Linked DNA regions of Acetivibrio cellulolyticus CD2. The protein of the gene in region 1 interacts with the protein of each later gene in a pairwise test. Links are inferred from orthologs where the notes say so. Each region holds a gene or a part of one and is shown in the gene's direction. Other genes may lie near its edges.

The links.
Region 2: the proteins of leuS (region 1) and ligA interact in binary tests that used the Escherichia coli proteins (3 or more experiments, as listed by UniProt). The link is inferred for Acetivibrio cellulolyticus CD2 from one-to-one orthologs.

Annotation. Positions count from the first base shown.
Region 1 is NZ_JH556659.1:491,468-503,899, forward strand. Bases 5,752-8,838 are described here. They hold leuS (leucine--tRNA ligase), read left to right. Parts: upstream 5,752-6,137; coding sequence 6,138-8,540; downstream 8,541-8,838. Other genes in these bases: zupT (zinc transporter ZupT), read left to right, coding at 8,793-8,838. In the rest of the region: ACECE_RS0222240 (hypothetical protein), read left to right, coding at 1-640; ACECE_RS31355 (polysaccharide pyruvyl transferase family protein), read left to right, coding at 720-3,056; ACECE_RS0222250 (polysaccharide biosynthesis protein), read left to right, coding at 3,043-4,554; ACECE_RS0222255 (Coenzyme F420 hydrogenase/dehydrogenase, beta subunit C-terminal domain), read left to right, coding at 4,551-5,705; more of zupT, read left to right, coding at 8,839-9,599; ACECE_RS30400 (DUF4846 domain-containing protein), read left to right, coding at 9,641-11,491; ACECE_RS0222275 (rhomboid family intramembrane serine protease), read left to right, coding at 11,528-12,094; ACECE_RS0222280 (substrate-binding domain-containing protein), read left to right, coding at 12,381-12,432.
Region 2 is NZ_JH556659.1:1,074,674-1,086,909, reverse strand. Bases 4,422-7,312 are described here. They hold ligA (NAD-dependent DNA ligase LigA), read left to right. Parts: upstream 4,422-4,816; coding sequence 4,817-6,808; downstream 6,809-7,312. Other genes in these bases: ACECE_RS0224720 (hypothetical protein), read left to right, coding at 6,907-7,312; ACECE_RS0224735 (M50 family metallopeptidase), read left to right, coding at 4,422-4,798. In the rest of the region: ACECE_RS0224760 (DNA internalization-related competence protein ComEC/Rec2), read left to right, coding at 1-95; holA (DNA polymerase III subunit delta), read left to right, coding at 101-1,114; rpsT (30S ribosomal protein S20), read right to left, coding at 1,282-1,548; GPR endopeptidase, read left to right, coding at 1,704-2,708; ACECE_RS0224740 (N-acetylmuramoyl-L-alanine amidase family protein), read left to right, coding at 3,095-3,940; more of ACECE_RS0224735, read left to right, coding at 4,106-4,421; more of ACECE_RS0224720, read left to right, coding at 7,313-7,464; Asp-tRNA(Asn)/Glu-tRNA(Gln) amidotransferase subunit GatC, read left to right, coding at 7,824-8,111; Asp-tRNA(Asn)/Glu-tRNA(Gln) amidotransferase subunit GatA, read left to right, coding at 8,247-9,704; Asp-tRNA(Asn)/Glu-tRNA(Gln) amidotransferase subunit GatB, read left to right, coding at 9,718-11,148; pta (phosphate acetyltransferase), read left to right, coding at 11,447-12,236. UniProt on the Escherichia coli protein: DNA ligase that catalyzes the formation of phosphodiester linkages between 5'-phosphoryl and 3'-hydroxyl groups in double-stranded DNA using NAD as a coenzyme and as the energy source for the reaction.

The DNA of each region.
Region 1 (12,432 bases):
ATTAATTATTTTATTTACAGCATTAATAACTACATGGTCTACTACGGGGTTGATTAACGCTGCATTGCTGTTTTTGATTTATATAATTGAATCTAATAAGGATTCTAAATATAGAGCCATTAAGATAATTGTAAGTTTGGTTATTATAGCAATAATTGTCTATAATATTTATTTAGTTCTTCCGACTCATTTGCAATATGCTGTCTGGAGAAAGATCACGTTGTATCTTAATGATGAACACGTCGTTAATACATCTGCAGCTGTAAGAGTTGATTCAATTATCTATCCGATTAGGGCTTTTTTTGAGTCACCTTTAGTTGGTGTGGGATATTCTGGACTTAAAAACTCAGTACTAATTGCTGGACACAATATGACAACTAACACCCCTGTAAATTGGTTTGCTTCATACGGGTTGATCTTTGGCAGTATTTTTACTTACACATTACTTACGTTTGCAAGATCAATGACTACTCGAGTAGGTTTATTCTTTTTAATATTTTTATCGATTTTTCTTAGTATTTCAACTGAAAATTATCTATGGAATATATCAGTCATTAGTTTTCTATTGTTCCCGCTGGTAAATTGTAATGACGAGCAAAAGATTGTCAGAGCAAAAAGCATGAATAGAAGGATTCTATAAAAATGTCTTATATACTAATTAAACGGGATAAGATGAAATTATTAAGCTACATTCATAATATAGTTTTGGGGTGGTTAATGTGGAAAAGAAAATTAAGGTGCTCCAAATAAATGAGGGTAATTACGGGAGTACTGGGAATATAATGTTGGATATATCAAAAGCATTAGATATTCGCGGAGACGTAAGTTATGTAGCTTATGCAAACTCTAGAACAAATAATAAGAAAAGTATCTCTAATAGTATAAAAATTGGCACAATTATAGAAAGAAATCTACATTTGAAGTTGGCTTATATAACTGGAATGAATGGTTTATTTTCTCAAATAGGAACTAGGGTTTTTTTTAAAAAAATAGATATTATTAAACCTGATATTATACATTTCCACAATTTGCATAATTGTTTTATAAATATACCAATGCTTTTTAATTATATTAAAAAGTCAAATATCTCAGTTGTGTGGACATTACATGATTGTTGGGCTTTTACAGGCCAGTGTCCCCATTTTTCAATGGTTAAATGTTATAAATGGAAGACAGGATGCTATGATTGCCCACAGTATAAGGTATACCCGGCAAGTTATGTTGACAAGACAAAGGTCATGTATTCTATGAAGAAGAAATGGTTTAACGGCATAAATGACATGAAGCTTGTAACGCCATCAAATTGGCTAGCAGAAAGAGTTGCGGATTCGTTCATGAATGGATACCGGATTAGTGTAATCAATAACGGTATAGATTTAAACATTTTTAAGCCGACACAAAATAATTTACGGGAACATTACAATTTAAGAAATAAAGTTGTTTTATTAGGTGTTGCACACTCGTGGGGAAAGAGAAAAGGAATAGATATTTTTATGGAACTTGCTGAAATGCTGGATGATACATATCAAGTTTTATTGGTGGGACTGACAAAAGAACAATTAGACAAACTGCCTAGTAATATTATTGGCATATCCAGAACACAGAGTCAAAATGAATTAGCTGAAATATATACTATGGCAGATTATTTTATTAATCCAAGTAGAGAAGAGTCTATGGGTTTGGTAACAATTGAAGCATTAGCTTGTGGAACTCCAGCAATAGTATCAAATTTCACAGCTGTTCCAGAAGTAATAGATTCTAAAAGTGGCATTATTGTTAAGAAAGATAATGCAATAGAATACTTAAAAGCAATTATCAATAATACTATTGAGTTTAAAAGCTCTGATTGTATAAACCGGGCCAAACAATATGATATGAATAAGAAATATAAAGAGTATTTAGCTTTATATGATGAAGTAATTCAATCAAAAAAGTTGTATGAAAAGGAAGACACCATGGCAAACAAAATAAAAATTGCTATTTTAACTTTCCATAGAACAATAAATTATGGTGGTGTGCTACAAGCTTATGCATTAAAAAAAGTTTTAGAGAAATTTAATTGCGAGAGTAATATTATTGATTATAAAAACGAGCATATAGAGAAAATTAACAAAGTTAGGCTTCTTAACTTTTGCAGTTTAAAGGAATTTTTAAATGGACTTTTTTCTTATAAATCAAAGAGAATAAAGCTGATGAAATTTAGAGAGTTCAACAAAGAATTTTTATGTCCGGTTGGTAAAATAGACAATGAGATTGAATATGAATATGATGCATTTATTGTAGGAAGTGATCAGGTATGGAATTATTTGCTTTCTGATTTTGATAAAAAATATTTCTTAAACTTCTTAAATGATGGAAAAAAGAAAAATGCGTATGCAGCTAGTTTCGGATTTTCAGACATACCAAACGAACTTGCAAAAGAGTATGAAAATATGCTAAAATCCTTCAACAAAATTTCTGTAAGGGAAAAGAGCGGAGAAAAGCTTATTAAGGAATTGATTGGAATAGATGTACCCGTAGTTTTAGATCCAACTTTGTTATTAAATCAGACTGAGTGGAAAGTGTTGTTAAATATAACTGCTAAGTCTACCGAAAAGTATATTCTACTATATTTAATGGTACCGGAAGAGAATATCATCAGATTTACAAAAGAACTTTCAGAAATGACAGGTTACAAGATCAGATATATTACGAGCAAGATAAAACGTACCATGAATGCAGAGTATATGAGAGAGGTGTCTCCTGTTAATTGGATAGAGTTATTCATGAATGCTGCTTATGTGGTTACAAATTCTTTTCATGGTGTGTCATTTTCAATTAATTTTAATAAAAACTTTTTTATGGGCTTTTTGCCAGAGCCATCTAAAGTGAACTCAAGATTGGAACATGTTCTTCAACTATTCGGTTTAGAAGATCGTAAAATTAGTAAAAAGAGTAAACCACGTGACTTCAAGGAAATTGATTATGAGCCGGTTAATAGTATTTTATTGGCTGAAAGAGATAAATCCTTTAATTTCTTAAGGTCAATTATTGGGGATAATTATGAGCAGAACTAGACGTTTTTTTTATAATTCAATTTCAACAGCCTTTTATCAAATAGTGTTAATGTTAGCGGGATTCATTACACCCCGCATTATATTGAAGTACTATGGGTCTGAAATTAATGGCATTGTATCTTCGGTCAATCAATTTATTATATATTTCAATTTAGTTGAAGCTGGGTTGTCTGGGGCAGCAACCTATGCTTTGTATAAGCCTTTGGGAGAAAAAAGGTATGAAGCAGTAAATGCAATTGTATCGGCAGCAAAGAAATTTTATACACAAGCAGGATATATATTTGTTTCATTAACATTAGGTCTAGCTATATTTTATCCATTATATCTAAAGACAGAGTTATTAACTCCTGTTAATATGGGTCTACTAGTATTGATTTTAGGGGTTAATGGAGCGTTGGAATTTTTTACGCTTGCTAAGTATAGAGTGCTTTTAGCAGCTGATCAGAGATCCTATGTAATTTCTTTGGCTTCATTAATTCATATAGTGATCAATACAATTATTGTTGTTATTTTTGGTTCAATGCAGGTAAATATAGTAATATTGAGAGCTATAGCGTTATTGTCCATTTTTACAAGATCATTTATATTGTTGATATATACCAGGAAGAAATACCGATTCTTAGATTATAAAGAAGAACCTAATTACAATGCCTTGAATAAAAGGTGGGATGCTTTATATCTTCAAATACTTGGAGCTGTTCATACTGGGGCTCCGGTAGTGATATTGACACTGTTAACCCAAAACCTGAAGTTAGTCAGTGTGTATACTATATTTAATATGATTATCGGTGCTATTAATGGAATATTGGGGATTTTTGTTAGTGGCCTTTCTGCTTCATTCGGTGAAGTGATTGTAAAAAATGAGACAAATGTCCTTCGGAAGGCTTTCAGTGAGTTTGAGTTTGCTTACTATGGTTTGATAACTATTGCGTATTCAATTACGCTTATTACTCTTATGCCGTTTATTGGTATTTATACAAAGGGAATTACTGATATTAATTATAATGAGCCGTTAATAGGCTTTTTATTTGTACTAAATGGGGTACTATATAATATAAAAACACCTCAGGGTATGTTAGTAATATCCGCTGGATTATTTAAGGAAACAAAACTTCAAACAACGATACAAGGTGGTATTGCTGTATTATTGGGAATTATACTGACTCCGTTTTTGGGGATTGTTGGTGTGCTAGTCGCATCAATATTATCAAACCTGTACAGGGATATAGATTTGATTTTTTTTATTTCCAGACATCTTACAAAATTATCTCCAAAAAGCACTTTCTATAGAATTTTACGTATGCTGATTGCAATTGTAATAATTTATCTTCCGTTTTTATTCATTGAGTTTAGTACGGCTGGTTATTTTTTATGGATACTCTTTGCAACAATTATTTCTATATATGCAGTAGGTGTGGTTATTTTAACAAATCTGATTTTTGAAAAGAGTACTATGCAAGACATGGTAACTAGAGTTATAAGGATGGTGAGACGGTGATCAGTGTTTTCGATAATAAAGTAGAATGTTGTGGTTGTTCAGCGTGCAAAAATATATGTCCAACTAATGCAATTAAAATGTCATTAGATGATGAAGGTTTTATGTATCCTGAGATTAATCAAGAATTATGCAGTAATTGTGGATTGTGTAGAAAAGTATGCCCAATGCAAAATTCAGATGAGTCTGAAATAAATATTGAAGTTTATGGATGTAAAAATAAAGATGTGGATGAAAAGCTCAATAGTTCATCGGGAGGTATGTTTTCTATAATTTCAAGGTATATCCTTGATAATGAAGGAGTTGTATTTGGAGCTGCTTTTGATTCGAAATTTCGAGTTGAGCATTTAGGAATTGATGCAATCCATGACTTAGATCGTTTAAGACGGTCGAAATATGTTCAGAGTGATATAGGAAATACTTATAAAGAAGTAAAGGAAGTTTTAGCGTTGGGAAGAAAAGTACTTTTTTCAGGAACACCCTGCCAAATTGCAGGGTTAAAAAATTATATCAAGGGAAAAAATGAAAACCTATACTTAATAGATGTTATATGTCATGGGGTACCATCTCCTCAAATTTTCGAAAAGTATCTTGAATACCTGTCGAAGAATTATGGCAGTAAAATAAAAAGTATAAATTTTTGTGCGAAAGAATTATCAATAAAAGCGTTGAAAATTAACTTTATAAACGGAAAAGTCTATCTAAAAAATGCAACCGAAGATTACTATTATAAAGCATTTTCAAATAATGTCATGCTAAGGCCTTCTTGTTATAATTGCAAGCATAATAATTTCAGAAGCTGCAGTGATATATCTTTGGCTGATTATTGGGGCGCATCAGAGCGATTCGAAAATTATCAGGAAAAAACAGAAGGGGTTTCACTAGCGATTATCAAGACAACAAAAGGTAAAGAACTGTTTGAGTTAATAAATGATAAAATGGAATTTGTTGAAACGACACTGGAACATGCAATAAAGGGTAATCCCAATATTACAAGTCCAAGTATGGTAAACAAAAACAGAGAAGCTTTCTTCAAGGATTATGAAAACAAAGTTGAAATTGCAAAGTTGTTGAAAAAGTATACAAAAGTTAACCCTATAAAAAAGATTCTACCTAAACTAAAATATGAGTTAAGCAAAATTCGAAATAATTAATGCTATTCTATAGAAATATGTATAAATGACAATACCCCAAATTAGCAAGACAAGTTTTTGGTTGCGCTGAGTTAGGGGCTCCTTTCTTTGTTTGTACTCTATGTTTCACTGTTGCGTAATGACATTTATTGTATTGGCAAATGATTGACAAAGTTGCTTAAATGCGTTATAATTTCTGAATTGTGATAATAGGTGAGAATTGTCAAAAATGAAATGTAGGCTCAATTTGAAATGCACAATGTAGGAGCAGGAGAAGCTTACTTATTTACATTAGGAAAGCCAAGTTTGATGGTTCTTTTACGGAATGATATGGAGCATTTTTATAGGATTCTATGAATGGTTTAGGACAATTCCATTTTAATAAAGAAGTTATATACATATTTGTACACATAAATGCAGAGATTTATAGTGTTACGCATGGAGGTATAATAGATGAAACATGAGTTTAAAGACATAGAAGCTAAATGGCAAAAGAAATGGGAAGAAGCGAATGTTTTTCAGGCAGTAGATAATAGTGAAAAAACTAAGTTTTACGCATTGGTAGAGTTTCCGTATCCTAGTGGAGCTGGTATGCATGTAGGACATATTAAGGCATATTCTGGTCTGGAGGTTGTTTCCAGGAAGCGTAGGATGGAGGGATACAACGTCCTTTTCCCAATCGGGTTTGATGCTTTTGGATTACCAACTGAAAATTATGCTATAAAGACAGGAATGCATCCAAGGGTAATTACGGATAAGAATATTGTAAAGTTTACTGAACAGCTTAAGCGCGTAGGATTTTCATTTGATTGGTCACGTGTGATAGATACCACTGATGAAGATTATTATAAATGGACACAGTGGATTTTCCTTAAGATGTTTGAAAAGGGTCTTGTCTTCCGCAATACAGCACTAGTAAATTATTGTCCATCATGTAAGGTTGTTTTATCTAACGAAGACAGCCAGGGTGGCAAGTGCGATATCTGCCACAGTGATGTTGTACAGAAATCTAAAGATGTTTGGTATCTGCGTATTACTGAGTATTCGGAAAAGCTTCTGCAAGGTCTTGAAGAGGTTGACTATCTGCCAAATATCAAGCAGCAGCAAATGAATTGGATCGGTAAATCTACAGGTGCTTTTGTTAATTTTTTAATAGACGGTAAAGAGGATAAGCTTCGTGTTTATACCACTCGCCCTGATACTTTGTTTGGTGTGACATTCATGGTAATGGCACCTGAGAATCCGCTTATTGATAAATATGCCGGTGAAATTACCAATATGAAAGAAGTTGAAGAATACCGCAATGTATGTGCTAAAAAGACTGAATTTGAGCGTACACAACTGGTAAAGGAAAAGACCGGTGTATGTCTTAAAGGTATAAGCGCAGTGAACCCACTGACTGGAAAGTGCATTCCAATTTACATAGCTGACTATGTAATGATGGGTTACGGTACTGGCGCAATCATGGCTGTTCCTGCACATGATGAACGTGACTATGAGTTCGCAAAAAAGTTTGGAATAGATATCATTGAAGTTATAAAAGGCGGAGATATCTCTAAGGCTGCATATACCAGTGATGGTGAGATGATTAACTCCGAATTCTTAAATGGATATACAAATAAAAAAGAGTCCATAGACAGAGTAATTGAAGAAATTAAGAAGCTCGGTATTGGTGAAGCTGGAGTGCAGTATAAGATGAAGGACTGGGCGTTTAATCGTCAGAGATATTGGGGTGAACCTATTCCTATCATTCATTGTCCGCAGTGTGGTGTAGTTCCTGTTCCATATGAAGAATTGCCTTTGCGTTTACCGAATGTGGAAAATTTCGAACCTGGTTTGGAAGGTGAATCACCTCTTGCCAAGATAGATTCTTTTGTAAACTGCACTTGTCCAAAGTGCCATGGAGCTGCAAAACGTGAAACGGATACAATGCCCCAGTGGGCAGGTTCTTCATGGTATTTCCTGCGGTACATAGATCCGCATAATGAAGATGCTTTGATAAATGAGGAAAAATTAAAATATTGGATGCCTGTTGATTGGTACAATGGCGGTATGGAACATGTTACCCGCCATATGATATACTCTCGTTTTTGGCATCACTTTTTGTATGATATAGGTGTGGTTAATACTCCTGAACCATATGCTAAACGTACTGCGCAAGGTCTGATACTAGGACCTGACGGTGAGAAAATGAGTAAATCCAAGGGTAACGTCGTCGATCCGTTAGACGTAGTTGATGTGTTCGGTGCTGATGTGTTGCGTACGTATGTCCTTTTTATGGGTGATTATGCTTCTGCTGCACCATGGAGTGATAGTTCCGTGAGAGGTTGTAAACGGTTCCTTGAACGTGTAGCAAATTTATATGATATTGCTAATGGAGAAGGATTTACACCGGAATTGGAAACAATTTTCAACAAGACTATCAAGAAGGTTTCAAATGACATTGAAGAAATGAAGTTCAACACAGCAATTGCAGCTTTGATGGGGTTGATTAATGAGATTTTTGATCATGGTTCTCTCACAAAGGACGAGCTTATCATTTTTATTAAATTGCTTTGCCCGGTTGCACCGCATATATGTGAGGAAATTTGGGAGAAAATTGGAGGAAAAGGCTTCCTGGCCTTGGCATCCTGGCCGGAATATGATGAAGCAAAGACTGTAGATGCAACTTTAGAAATTGCAGTTCAGGTAAACGGTAAACTTCGCGGAACTGTTACACTTCCATTGGATTGCTCACAGGATGAAGCGTTGACAAATGCCAAGAAAGTTCCTGATATTGTACCTTTCATTGAAGGTAAGAGTATTGTGAAAGAAATTTATGTTCCTAATAAGATTATCAACATTGTAGTGAAGTAAACAATGAGTATGAATATTTGGTAAAATCCTAAGTATGGCTCTTGATGAGTGGAAATTTATTTATAATATCATACTGATGTTTACAGCAAAATGACATGAAAATGCCCTTAATCTGTTGAAAAAACAGGCTTTGGGCTTTTTATTTTTCAAAAATTATTCTGTTACAAGGCACAAGTAACTTATTGATAAATGAAGGTAAATAGTTCATAATATACTCAATAACAACTGGGAGGAGAATAAAATATAGTGTTGATTGAAAATGTTTTACTGGCTTTTGGACTTACTCTGTTTGCAGGTCTTTCAACAGGAATTGGAGGACTGGTTGCTTTTATATACAGGAGAACAAATACAAAACTTTTATCCGTGGTTCTTGGCTTTTCAGCGGGTGTAATGATTTACGTATCCTTTGTTGAGATTTTGGATCAAGCTAAACATTATCTGACTTCTACTATGGGAGACAGGCTGGGAATATGGATAACCGTTGCAGGATTCTTTGGGGGTATGTTTTTAATTGCAATTATTGATAAACTGATTCCTTCCTATGAAAACCCTCATGAGTCCCATAAGCTAGAGGAAATGGATGTCTGCAGTGTAGACAACAAAAGCGTGAAACTATTGAGAACAGGGTTGTTAACTGCTCTAGCCATAACAATACATAACTTTCCTGAAGGCCTTGCTACTTTTACTTCGGCTGTAACGGAACCAAAGCTTGGAATAGCTATTGCAATTGCTGTTGCAATACATAATGTCCCTGAAGGTATTGCGGTGTCTATACCTATTTATTGTGCAACAGGGAGCAGAAAACGTGCATTCGGTTTGTCTTTGTTGTCGGGTTTTTCCGAACCGTTGGGAGCATTAATTGGATTTCTCATATTGATGCCTATTTTGAATGATCTTGTGTTTGGAATATTGTTTGCAGCTATTGCAGGGATTATGGTTTTTATATCGTTGGATGAGCTGCTGCCTACAGCAAGGGAATATGGAGAACATCACTTATCCATGTATGGAGTGATAGGTGGTATGATTGTAATGGCGTTGAGTTTGATCTTATTTGTATAAAAATATGTAGGAAATTTGGCTAATTTAAAGGGGTTTTTAGTATGGAGAAAATGAAAGAATCTTTCCCATCAAAACTAAAGAGATTCCTATTTAACAAGAAGATATCTGTTACTGGTATTTTAGAAGTTATTTTGCTTTTTTCAAGTGTATTTACTATTGGGGGCTTTTTTAGCAGATATACATGGTACTTTGACATATTTTCTCACTTTCGTTTTCAATATTTTGTGTTTTTCTTTGTTATAACCCTATTATGTATACTGCAGAAGAAGTGGAAGGTATTTTTGGTTTCTTTGATACTGTGTGTTATAAACTTAATACAGATAGTACCTATATATGTTCCTTACGGAAGTTTGGATACTTTACAGCCAGACAATTCACGTGATTTGAAAATTGTTCATTTTAACGTTCTCACCAGTAACGGAGAGTATAAAAATGCTATAGAATATATAGATAAGAAGGATCCTGATATTGTTGTATTGAACGAGGTTAACAAAAGTTGGATTGATAAACTGAAATTATTTGAAAAGTATAAATATAGCGTTGTAGAGACCAGGGATGATAATTTCGGAATAGCTCTATACAGCAAGATAGAACTACAAAATGCAAGGATAGAGTATTTTGGTGACGATGGTCTTCCTAGTGCTGTTGCGGAGTTTAATGTTGGAGATAATGAGGTGTCTATACTTGGAACACATCCGCTTACTCCTTCGGATAAGATAAGCTTTAATTCAAGAAACAAACAGTTTGAATCACTTATTGAAAATAGGAATAGTTTCAGTAAGAGTATGGTTTTGTTTGGAGATTTGAATACCACGTCATGGTCATATGGCTTTAAGAATTTAGTTAAAGGTATGAACCTGTATGACTCCAGGCAGGGGCATGGTATTCAGTTTTCATGGCCAACGACAATACCAATATTATCGGTGCCCTTAGATCACTGCCTTGTCTCAAAGGATATAAAAGTGCTAAAGCGTGAAATGGGACCTAACCTTGGATCGGACCACCGTCCTCTCTACGTTGAACTGAGAATATCAAAGACCTCTCATACTGATGGTAATGATTATACTAAGAAATCTGATAAAGCCGATAAGTTAGAGGGTAAGCCGCAAGATACTGTTGAAGAACCTGTTATTGAGAGTATTATTAGAACTGAGGGTTCTACTATACAGGATAGATTTAAGGTACCTGAGGGTTTTGAACGCATACAGGTTGCAGAGGGCTCTTTTGCAGAGTATTTAAGAAACCTGACTTTAAAACCTCATGGCGCTGTCGTTCAGTACTTTGATGGCAGGAAAAAGGGAAGAGATGTATATGAGGCAGTAATAGATATAGATGTTGGAGAAAGAGACCTTCAGCAATGTGCTGATGCTGTAATGCGGCTTAGAGCAGAGTACCTGTATGGTAAAAGGCTCTATGAAAAGATACATTTTAACTTTACAAATGGTTTTAAAGCCGATTATTCAAAATGGATGAATGGAAGCAGAATTGCAGTTAAAGGTAATGATACTTCTTGGGTGAAGAAAACTAATTATTCTGAAGAATATAAGGTTTTCAGGCAGTATATGGATATGGTTTTTTCATATGCGGGTACACTATCACTTGAAAAGGAAATGAATAAGGTGAATGTTGGAGAAATGGAGATAGGAGATGTATTTATAAAAGGGGCATCACCTGGACATTGTGTAATCGTTGTAGATATGGCGGTAAACAAAACTACCGGAGAGAAGCTGTTCATGATAGCACAAGGCTATATGCCTGCTCAGGACATTCATGTTTTGAAAAACTATAATGACCCGGGAATAAGCCCGTGGTACAGTACCGATTTTGGTGAAGTACTTGAAACCCCTGAGTGGACTTTCTATAAAGAACAGCTTATGAGATTTGGAGAATAAGACGAAATTTATTTATGGAATGTGTGGAGGTTTGTCATGCTTAAACGTTTTCATTATAATGCCCCGGTTATACTGACTTATACAATTTTATCCTTTATAGTTTTAATTATTGGTGAAGCAACAAATTTTGCTTCTACACGCTTGCTTTTTTCAGTATATAGAGGAAGTCTTACCGATGTTTTCTTTTATTTCAGACTGTTTGGGCATGTATTGGGACATGCGGACTGGAATCACTACCTGAGCAATTTCCTTATCATACTTATAATTGGACCAATGCTTGAGGAAAAATACGGTTCAAAAAACTTATTTATAATGATTGCAACAACAGCACTTGTAACAGGCCTGTTGAATATTTTGTTATTTGACACAGGGCTGCTAGGGGCAAGTGGGATTGTATTTATGTTTATTTTGCTGGGGTCATTTGCTAATATCCAGAAGGGACGAATTCCAATAACCCTTATATTGGTGGTTGTTGTATACCTTGGAATGGAGTTTGCCGATGCCATATTTCAGAAAGATAATATTTCACAGCTTACACATATAGCTGGCGGTATTTTTGGGTGTATCTTCGGTTTTATGCTTCAGAGTGGCAGAAGGTCGTAGGGTGGTTTTGTGTGACATTTTATCAGAAACTAAACAAAACTTGTTATTTCTATGTTATGTGTATTATGGTATAATTATTAAGTAGTACTAAAAATGCAACTTCGGTTATAATTTCACGGTCTAGCTTTGTTTGACCTGATTTTGTCTTTGTATTATTGATAAAGGGTCAGGTTGTGAATCTCATTTTGGCAATTCATTTTAATATCAAGAAATGTGTTTATTCTTTACTTTCAACTTAATATCTTGAAGACTTACAGGGAGTTTATTAACTTTTTGGGGTGATTTAATGAAAAAGCGCAAGACATTAGGGCTTCTTATTAATGAGATAGATGCTAGTT
Region 2 (12,236 bases), 580 kb from region 1 along the record:
TTATGATGTTCAGAACGGATTTTGATGGTGCAATAGTTCTGAAAACATACGGCAAGGATATTAAAATAAAAAGAACAGTAGAGCGGGCAGGGTGAATTATATGAGTATTGATGTTCTAAAGGAAGAACTTAAAAATAATAAACTGGGGAATCTGTACCTTTTTTATGGACATGAGGAATTTTTGAAGAAATACTATTTGGAGAGTATTGAGAAAGCTATCCTTGATAATGACCTATCAATGTTAAACAAGATAGTATTAGAGGGGAAATTTGAGATGCAAAAAATTGAGGATGCCTGTGAAACTTTGCCTGTTTTTTCGGAAAAGAAACTGGTTCTTGTTAAAAATTCCGGCGTATTTAAGTCTGGTAAAGAAGGGGCAAAGCAGCAAAGTGCAAAGGATGATCTGCAAAATTACTTAAAAAATGTGCCAGCCTATACGGTGGTTGTATTTTATGAGGAAGAGATTGATAAGAGGCTCAAAACTGTTGATGCTGTGAAGAAGAATGGGCTGATCGTAGAATTTGCTTTTCAAAAGCCGGCAGAGTTGGTTAAGTGGGTCACAAAAGTTTTGAAGTCGAATAAGAAGGAAATAACTATTGAAGATGCGTCCTATTTAATTGAGATTTGTGAACAGGGAATGACCGAAATTCTGAATGAAGTAAACAAGCTTGTTATGTATGTAGGGGATAGGACAAGGGTTACTATAGAGGATATAGAAAAAGTATGTACCAAATCGGTAAAGAGCAGGATATTTGATTTGACAGATGCTGTTGCAGAGAAAAATATTGATAAGGCACTTAAACTCTTAAATGATATGGTTATACTAAGGGAGCCACTTCCTAAAATACTTTTTATGATTACAAGGCAGCTAAGGCATGTGTTGGAGATGAAACTCCTCTGCAAGGAAGGGTTAAGTGTTAAGGATGCTTCCGCAAAAATAGGAATTACTCCATATGCAGGTGGAAAAGTATCCAATCAGGCTAAAAGCTTTAGTATTGAAAAGCTTAAGGAAGGAATAAAGGAAGCTTTTGAACTTGATTTGGCGATAAAAACAGGGAGAATAAACGATAGGATAGCAGCAGAATTACTTATTAATAAACTGGGAAACGGTTAGGGAAACAGGAAATTTTATGTTGAAAATTATTTTTTTATATCTATAAGTTTAAGCACATGTATAAGGGTGAAATAAAAATTTCTGGGGCATTAAGCCCCAGAAATTTTAGGATATTTGCCACGCAAATTCCTCAAATAAAAAACGTACTTTTATGTACGTTTTTTTTATTATTTTTTATTTGCAGCGTTAAGTGCCTTAGCAAGTTTTGACTTTCTTCTCGCAGCGGTGTTCTTGTGTAATATATTCTTTGCTGCTGACTTATCTATAGTCTCAATTGTACTCTTGAGAACAGTAGCAGCTGAAGCATCATTAGTAGCGATAGCTTCTTTACACTTTTTAATAGTAGTCTTTAAAACTGACTTTTTAATACTATTCTTAAGAGTCTTAGCCTTAGTAACTTTAACTCTTTTTATGGCTGATTTAATATTTGGCAATCCATTCACCTCCTGCGAGTTAATTAACAAGTTGTATTTTAACATGAAAGAAAATAAAAAGCAAGGTATTTAAAATGAAATGTGTGAAAAAATATGAATATGATTTTTAAATTAACGATTAAGGATAATTAACAAACGATGAAAGGAAGAGTCTGATGATTCAGAGTAGAAATATTACAACTGACTTAGCGCTTGAAGCTCATGAGTTTGTACAAGAGCAGGAACAAGCAAAGGGTGCTGTGCAACAACCGGATCTACCCGGCGTAGTTGTTGAACATGCAGGTACCCAAGATATTAAAATTACCAGGGTAAAGGTAACCTCGCCGACAGGTGAAGCATCAATTGGAAAACCGATGGGAAACTATGTAACACTTGAAGTTCCAAGACTTAAGGAAAATGATCAGGTATTGTACGAGGACACCTGTAAAGCACTTTCACAGGAACTTGTAAGAATACTAAATCTTAGTGAAAAATCTACTATTTTAGTTGTAGGGCTGGGGAACTGGAATGTTACTCCGGATGCTTTAGGACCAAAGGTTACAAGTGGGTTGATGGTAACGAGGCATCTGCTCGAATATGTACCTAAACAGGTAGATGAGGGTGTTAGACCAGTATGTGCCGTTGCACCTGGTGTGCTTGGTATTACTGGAATTGAGACTGGAGAGATTGTAAAAGGCATTGTTGAGAGGATAAAGCCAGATGTCGTAATAGCTATTGATGCGCTTGCTTCTAGAAGGATGGAACGCGTGAATACAACTATTCAAATAGCGGATACAGGAATTTCACCAGGGTCGGGCGTTGGAAATAAGAGAATGGAGATTTCGTTAAATACGCTGGGAGTGCCTGTAATTGCTATTGGAGTCCCAACAGTAGTTGATGCTGCAACAATGGCAAATGATACAATTGATCTTGTAATAGATAGCTTACTAAATGAGGCTCAGGAAGACAAGCAATTTTACAGTATGCTCAAGAACATTGACAGAAATGAGAAATACCAACTGATACAGGAAGTATTGGAGCCATATGTAGGCAACCTCATTGTAACTCCGAAGGAGATTGACGATGTAGTTGACAGAATTGCAAAGGTTATAGCTAATGGTTTAAATATTGCACTACATCAGGGAATAACATTAGATGATGTTAACAGATATTTGCAGTAGTAGAGGAACGTAATTGATTTGGAGCGATATTTTATAAAAGTTTAACTGAGGGAGGGAGAACCTCCTTTTTTTTGCTGTTTTTTTGGTTGTACTATTAAAAAATATTTCAGCTATTTTTTAGCGTAAAGATGTGTTAGCAAAAGCAAAAAAACTAACCTTTGATTAAGTACTAAATAAAAATACATACTATGTAAATAAATTCATATAGAAAAAAAATCATTTTTGTACGATAATAATTGTGAACTAATTTTAGATTCTTAGGGTTTATGGATTACTTCATACAAAATAATTTGTTTTGTGCAAAAATATCAAGTGTGCTGAACCGCATTTTATTAGGTCAAATATGTATCAGATATAAAACCCATAAGGGTTTCTGGAGATGCAGGATGGATATCATATTGAAATTTCTAAAAAAAGCATATGATTCATATGGAAAGCTACCAATGAGAATTAGGTTCCTTATTGTGGTGTCTTTTTTCATGATACTTTTCTTAGTAAGTGTAAGCCTCAAACAGTACCAATATAAAGAGGAAAAAATATATGGTAACCCCAATCATGTCCAAAACAACTCGAAAAATGGAAGTAATCCGTCTGTCATTGAGGAGGAAAATACCATTCCTGAGCCCAAAGAGGTTAAAGTTGTTATAGATCCTGGGCATGGAGGAGAAGATCTTGGAGCTACAAAAGGCGATTTGTGTGAGAAAAGATTAAATCTTGATATTTCTAAGAGAACGGGTAAATTGCTTGAGAATTTAGGCATCAATGTCATATATACGAGGGAAAAGGATGTTGCAGTAGGTCTTGATGAACGGGTGAACATTGCTAATAATCTGGATGCTACACTATTTATAAGTGTACATAATAATTATATGCCTAATGATGCTGGATATAAGGGAACAGAGACTTTATACTGTCCCCCTGTTACCACTGAAGAAAACAAGATGGATGGAATGAAACTTGCTACTATTGTTCAGAGGAAACTTATAGGAAACCTAAAGACTGTAGATAATGGCATAATATACAGACCAAATCTTGTCGTACTCAGGAAAACAAATATGCCTGCTGTGATTGCAGAGATTGCATATATATCCAATTCTTCAGACAGAGCAAAGCTTGTAGATGAAGATTTTAGAGAAAATGCAGCGGAGGCTTTATCGGAAGCAGTTATGGAGGCTTTGGAGTATATGAAGGCAGAGAAAAATGAAAACGGTGTATGGATGATTATGGACTAAGCGATGGCCAAAGTTATATTTCAGAATTTCTAAACCAAACCAAAATAAAATCGGAGAGTTATATAAAAAAAGAAGGGAAATCCCTTTCTTTTTTTGTTTCTTAAATGTATAATTTTTAGTAAATCTGTTCTTAGTAGTACTCAAAAATTTGTTTAGGTGGTATACATGAAAAATATATGGAAGTACCTTTTAATTCTAGCATCGCTTGTTATTTTGTGGAATCAGACAGTTGCAAGTCCTTTTAAAGTGCTTTCCTCAATTTTCCACAAAATTGGACATGCCTTGGTGTCAACAATATTTGGTTTTGGCGGAACGGCTTTCAATATTGCTTTTGTGAACAATGGGGATGCGATAGTTGATACACGTAGTTGGATTACCTCATTTGTAATAGTTAATAGCGGCTATATTTCAAGTATATTGTTTTCCATGCTCATATTGTATTTGAAAAGAACCCCTGCAAAGAAGTATATGGTTGGCAGCATAACAATAATATATCTTGTTTTTTCTATAGCATTTGCTTCTTCAACTGGAGCACTGGTAACCTCGTTAGCTTTCTCAGTGATTACAATTCTGATATTGATGATTGGGAAGGATACCCTAAATGATTTGATGCTGGATGTCGTTGGAATGTCTTTGGCGGCATATGTTATATATGATACATTTGTTGATACAATTTTACTGAAGCTAAACGGGCAGCTTTCAATCATGAAGAGTTGGAGTAACCAGCCTCCGAGTGACATAGTAAAGCTTGCCGATCTAACCGGTTTTCCAATAGTTGTGTGGGGATTGATCTGGTTGGCTATTGCAGTTGTATCAGTTAATATGCTGTTGATAAAATCTGGTGGAAAGAAAAAATGATAACAGTTGGAGGGGCATATGGATATAAAGAAAAGAATTGAAGAGTTAAGAAAGACGATTGAGTACCATAACGATAGATATTACAATCAAGATGATGCTGAAATTTCAGACTATGAATATGATCAACTTTCCCTAGAGTTAAGAAAACTTGAACAGGAGCACCCTGAACTTGCTTTAACTAATTCACCTACGCAGAAAGTAGGGGGGACTGCTAAACGTGAATTAAGAAAAGTTCAGCACGATGTACCTGTAATAAGCCTTCAGGATGTATTTTCAAAGGAAGAAGTATATAGCTTTGTCAATAAAATGATTCAAGAGTTGGGTGACCCTACTTTTGTTGTTGAAAGAAAGATTGATGGCCTTTCGGTTGTTTTACGCTATAATGACGGTAATTTGGTAGAAGGAATAACCAGAGGTGATGGACTGGTTGGAGAATCTGTGTACGAAAATTTATTGGAAATTCAGTCTATTCCCAGAACTATTCCAACCAAACTGCCTTATTTGGAAGTACGTGGAGAAGTATATATGTCTGCTGAAGCTTTTGAAAAAGCTAACCGAAAGCAGGAAGAAACAGGCGGAAAAATTTATCAGACAGCGCGGAATTTGGCAGCTGGCAGCTTAAGGCAATTAGACCCAGGTATTGTCAGGGAGAGAAATCTGGATATATATGTATTCAACCTTGAAATATGTCAGGGGAAGGATTTTTCATCCCATTCTGAAAGCTTGAACTGGCTTTCTACGCAAGGGTTTCCAATTAGCCCGGAATTTATGATATGTAAAACGGCCGATGAAGTATGGGAATGTATATCAAAGATTGGAGAAACCAGATGGCAGCTTTCATTTGGAATTGATGGAGCTGTAGTTAAGGTTGATAGTTTGGATGATAGAAAAAGGTTGGGTATAACGAGTAAAGTTCCAAGATGGGCTGTAGCTTTTAAATATCCGCCGGAACAAAAGGAAACCGTTGTTGAGGATATAAAAGTTCAGGTTGGACGTACCGGGAGGCTTACGCCTTTAGCAATCTTAAAGCCGGTAAAGATAGCGGGAACCACTGTATCTAGAGCTACACTACATAATCAGGATTATATTGATTCAAAAGATATTCAGATTGGTGATACGGTAATTATACAAAAAGCGGGAGACATAATACCGGAAGTATTAAAAAGTATTCCTGAAAAGCGTCCTGACACGGCTAAGAGGTATATTATTCCGGATAAATGCCCTATGTGTGGTGCACCTGCGCTACGTGAGGAAGATGGAGTTGAAATTCGCTGCACAGGTTCAGCATGTTTTGCTCAAGCAATAAGAGGAGTTATATATTTTGCATCTAAAGATGCCATGAATATTGAAGGGTTTGGACCAAGTTCAGTAGAGGCGTTAATGTCAGAAGGGTATATTAAGGATGTAGCTGATATTTATCTTTTGAAAGATAGTCGTGATGAACTAATAACAAAAGGTATAGTAGGAAAGGAAAAGTCAATCGACAACCTTCTAAAGGCTATTGAAAAGTCAAAAGACAATGATATTGACAGGCTTATAACTGGTTTTGGAATTAGGAATGTAGGTAAACAAACTGCAAGGGTACTAGCTGCTAATTTTCAGGATATTGAGTCTCTTGAAAATGCAACTTATGATCAGTTGATAGTTTTGCCTGATTTTGGTGATATTATGGTTAAGGATATTCTTGAGTTCTTTTCAAAAAGCGAAAATCTTTTGTTGATTTCAAAACTAAAGCAAGTTGGTATTAATATGTTATCAAAAGCGTCAGTCAACAAGAAGGATGATCGTTTTTCAGGAAAAACCTTTGTATTGACCGGTACTTTGCCATCTATGACAAGAGAAGAAGCAACTGAGTTAATCCAAATGCATGGAGGAAAAGTTTCAGGAAGCGTATCAAAAAGGACATCGTATGTTCTTGCTGGTGAAGATGCGGGAAGTAAGTTGGCTAAAGCTCAAGAATTGGGAGTTCAGGTTATTGGTGAAGAAGAACTTAAAAATATGCTGAATTGATGGGGGCACTGTTTTTACATTAAAGGCCTGAAGTGAAATTATTGCTGAAGTTATATTTTTAGCATTCCTAAACATTAAATATTATCAAGGAGCTTGTTATGGATAAAGACTTTTTGATATATGTAATTTGTATTGGTCTAATAATATTACTGCTTGCAGTGATATTCGTGCTTGTGAAAATTTACAAAACGCAGAACATTAGTCCACCATTGCAGGAGAAAATTGAAGGTGGAAATGTAAGTGTTTTTTTTGATACCAGTAATAACGTGACTGTAATTGCATATGCAAAAGACAAATATGGTATTGGCAGGGCTCTTGAAAATCCACAGTGCTTAAATGCTCCTTATAGTCCTGAAAAACTTGGAGAAACAATAAGAAGCTCCATGGCACTTTACAAAAAAGGTTTGCCGTGTAATAGCGGCGAGCTTATGAAGAAACTTGATTTCAAGGATTGGAAGGATTTTTCTAAAAACCGGAGGAGTATATCCATATACTATAAGCAGGGCGTTGGAATTGTTTTTAACACAACAACACGAACAAGTGACGGTGCGTACCGGTTTAACATGAACACTTATGATATCACTTTGCCGGAAACTGTTGAAAATAAGGATTTGGGGAATATGATACTAAGATTACTTGCAAGGTGCAGGGCTTAGTAGTTTTTTAGTAATAAGTGCTTTGGAAAGACGTTGTATAATATACTGATTTTTTTAGCTATTTTATAGAAGCGAATAGCATTTTATGGTTGACGTGGTATTAATTAATCTCTATAATTAATTGATGTACACTTAAACTTATTAACATATTTCCCCTTCCCTAAGGGAGAGGAATGGCCCTTTACAGGGCCTTTTTTTGAGGCAAAATGGCTGTGTTATGGAAGAAAAGTATTTGGTTTGCAGCATGCTTTAGGATAGCCGAAGTTATATTCTCAGCATTCCTAAATAATACCCAAAGGTATAATTGACGTAGTCTGGTACATTTTATATAATAGTCATTATGAAAAGGAGGGAGACTTGTGAAAATAACCAAAGATACTATTGAACATGTAGCAAATCTTGCAAGGTTAAACCTTACTGAGGACGAAAAGTCAAAGTTGACTTTAGATATGGAACAAATTATATCTTATGTGGACAAGCTCAATGAGCTTGATACATCGAAGGTAAAGCCCACAGATCATGTTATACCGATAAGCAATGTATTTAGGGAAGATGAGGCAAAACCATCATATCCCAGAGAGAAGATACTGGAAAATGCACCTTCCAGTGAAGATGGGTGTTTTAAAGTTCCCAAAATTGTTGAGTAAAATTGAATAGTTGAATGTGTTGAGATGCCTCTTCACAAAAATTAATTCCAAGACAAAACGAGGCATAATAAGATTAAGTACATTGTTAAAATTATTGGTTTAATTTTAATAAGTACTTGGATAGGAGGAAGAAAAGTGGAATTATACGAACTTACGGTTCACGAAATGAGTGATTTACTGCGGGGCAAAAAGGCAAGCGCTGTAGAGATTACCAAATCATTTCTAGATAGAATTGAGAAGATAGATTCCAAAGTCGGAAGTTACTTATCTGTTTTAGGCGAAGATGCCGTCAAAAGAGCTTCGGAAGCTCAGGAAAAAATTGATAAAGGTGAAGCAAAATCCACTCTAGCAGGAATACCGGTTGCTTTAAAAGATAATATTTGTACAGAAGGAGTTAAGACGACGTGTGCGTCACAAATGCTCCATAATTTTGTACCGCCCTATAATGCCACTGTATCTAAAAAACTTTTGGCTGATAATGCTGTTATTATCGGAAAGTTGAATATGGATGAGTTCGCAATGGGTGGTTCTACCGAGAATTCTCATTTTAAGCCTACGAGAAATCCATGGGATCTAGAAAGGGTTCCTGGAGGATCAAGTGGAGGTTCAGCTGCTGCAGTAGCCGCAGATCTTACAGGATTTGCGTTGGGTTCTGACACTGGTGGATCTATAAGACAACCTGCATCATTTTGTGGTGTTGTAGGTATGAAGCCTACATATGGAGCTGTATCACGTTTTGGATTGGTTGCTTTTGCTTCGTCTCTTGACCAGATTGGACCTTTGACAAAAGACGTTACCGATTGTGCCATTGCATTAAACTGCATAACCGGATATGATCCAATGGATTCTACTTCTGCAAAAGTAGAGTATCCTGACTATACAAAAGCTCTTGTAAATGATGTGAAAGGTATGAAAATTGGAATACCCAGTGAATATATGGGAGAAGGTTTGAATCCTGAGGTCAGAAAGGCAGTTTTAGATGCAGTAGAAGTGCTCAAAAAGCTTGGCGCAGAGTGTGAAGAATTTTCACTTCCGCTTACTGAATACGCAATTCCTGCTTATTATCTTATTTCTTCAGCAGAAGCAAGCTCAAACCTTGCAAGATATGATGGAGTAAAATATGGATATAGGGCTCCAAAATATACTGATCTTCTGGACCTTTATAAACAGTCAAGAAGTGATGGATTTGGTACAGAGGTAAAAAGGAGAATAATGCTTGGAACCTATGCGTTAAGTTCAGGCTATTATGATGCGTATTACAAGAAAGCATTGCAGGTCAGAACATTGATTAAAAATGGCTTTGATGAAGCGTTTAGTAAATACGATGTTATTTTAGGACCAACTGCACCTACAACAGCATACAAGCTGGGTGAGAAAGCTGATAACCCTCTTGAAATGTATCTTGGGGATATCTATACTGTTTCAGTAAATATTGCTGGACTCCCTGGGTTGGTTGTGCCATGTGGGTTTGACAGCAAAGAACTTCCTATAGGGCTCCAATTCATAGGAAAACCTTTTGATGAAAGTACTCTTTTAAAAGTAGGTTTTACGTTTGAGCAAAATACAGATTACCATAAAAAGGCAAGGATTTGAGGTGAGTTAAGAGATGGAATACGAAATAGTGATAGGACTTGAAGTTCATGCTGAGCTTTCAACTAAATCAAAAATATATTGCTCCTGCACAACTGAATTTGGAGGAGAACCAAATACTCACGCCTGCCCTATTTGTACAGGTATGCCTGGAGTATTGCCGGTTTTGAATAAAAAGGTTGTTGAGTATGCTGCAAGAGCCGGTCTTGCTACCAACTGCCATATTGCAGAATTCAGCAAGCAGGACAGAAAGAATTATTTTTACCCTGATTTGCCAAAGGCTTTCCAGACCTCCCAGTATGATCTTCCAATATGTTCAAATGGGTATATCGATATCGAAGTTGAAGGATATACAAAGAGAATAGGTATTACAAGAATTCACATAGAGGAAGACGCAGGAAAGCTTATGCACGATGAGTGGGATACTGGCTCGTTGATTGATTACAACAGGTGCGGGGTGCCGCTTATAGAAATTGTATCTGAACCTGATATGAGGTCAGCCCAGGAGGTCAAAGCATATCTTGAAAACCTTAAGGCAATATTGGAGTATATTGATGTATCTGACTGCAAGATGCAGGAAGGCTCATTGAGGGCAGATGTTAATCTATCAGTAAGGCCGGTGGGTCAAAAAGAGTTTGGTACAAGGACTGAGATGAAAAATTTGAATTCCTTTAAAGCTATTGTTAGGGCTATCGAAGGGGAAACAAGGAGACAGATTGAGGTTATCGAAGATGGTGGAGTTGTTGTACAGGAAACAAGGCGCTGGGATGATGTCAAAGGCATGAGTTATGCAATGAGGAGCAAGGAAGAAGCACACGATTACAGGTATTTTCCGGAGCCTGATCTTATGCCTATAGTTATAGATGAAAAGTGGAAGCAGGAGATAAAAGACAGCTTGCCTGAGCTTCCTGAAGCAAGGAAAAGAAGATATCTTGATGAGTTTGGACTTCCTGAATACGATGCATCAATACTCACAGGTTCAAAGGTTCTTGCTGACTTCTTTGAAGATGCTGTTAAGAAAGTTAGTAATGCTAAGGCTATCAGTAATTGGATAATGGGGGACCTCCTGAGGATACTTAAGGAAAAGGAGATGGAGGTTGAACAAATTCCTTTCCCTGGTGAATATCTTGCAAAGCTAGTTTTGCTTATTGAAAAGGGAACTATTAGCGGTACTATAGCCAAGAAAGTATTTGAAAAGATGTTTAACCAAAGTAAGGACCCGGAGGTAATTGTAAAAGAAGAGGGATTAGAAGTTGTAAGTGATGAAGGTGCACTTGTAACAGTTGTAAGGAAGATACTTGAAAGTAACCCGCAATCTGTAGAAGATTATAGGAATGGTAAGGAAAAAGCGTTTGGTTTCCTTGTCGGACAGGCAATGAAGGAGACAAAAGGGAAGGCTAACCCTCAACTTATTAATAAAATACTGAAGGAAGAGTTGGAAAAATAAGACTAATGCGGCTGAAAGTGGAGCCGCATTTTTTATGCGCGTTAGTAAAAGGTAGAGTTAAGTATTTGGATTTAATTAGCTCTCAGTTGTATACAAAATGAAAAAATAAATGAACTCAATCTTGTATACAATAAACATTTTGTATATAATAAATAGCTGATGGAATAAAGGTTTCAAGGTATCTGATACTATTACCTGGTGATAATTATTAATAATAATTACTCGGGGCAACCTAAATAAAGAGTCAATTAAAGTAATTCTATATTTATCGAATAAATAGACTGAAAGGGGTAAAACAATGGGTTTTTTAGAACAAATTATCGAAAGAGCCAAGTCTGACATTAAGACAATTGTGCTTCCGGAGAGCACAGATTTAAGGGTGGTAACAGCAGCATCTATGATTTCAAAGCAAGGTATTGCAAATGTAGTACTTGTAGGGGATGAAAGTGAGATTAAAAAGCTTGCAGGGGATCTTGACCTGTCAAAAGTTAAAATTGAGAATCCGCAAAATTCTGCAAATTTTGAAAACTTTGTTACTGCTTTTTATGAACTTAGAAAATCAAAGGGAATGACTATTGAAGAGGCAAGAAAAACAATGAACAACCCTCTTTACTATGGAGTTATGATGGTTAAACAGGGACAGGCAGATGGTATGGTAGCCGGTGCAATAAACTCAACCGGTAATACATTAAGACCTGCTCTTCAGATATTGAAAACTGCACCAGGTACAAAGCTGGTATCAGCATTTTTCGTCATGGTAGTTCCGGATTGTGAATATGGACATAACGGAACTTTCATATTTGGAGATTCCGGGCTGGTTGAAAATCCTAATGCAGATGAACTCTCTGAAATTGCAATAGCTTCTGCAAGTTCATATAGACAATTGATACAGGTTGAACCACAGGTTGCGATGCTTTCATATTCAACATACGGAAGTGCAAAGAGTGAACTGACTGAAAAGGTTGTTAAGGCTACCCAGCTTGCAAAAGAAAAAGCACCAAATCTTGCTTTAGATGGCGAATTGCAGGCTGATGCAGCACTTGTTGACGCTATTGCGAAGTCAAAAGCCCCAGGCAGTAAAGTGGCGG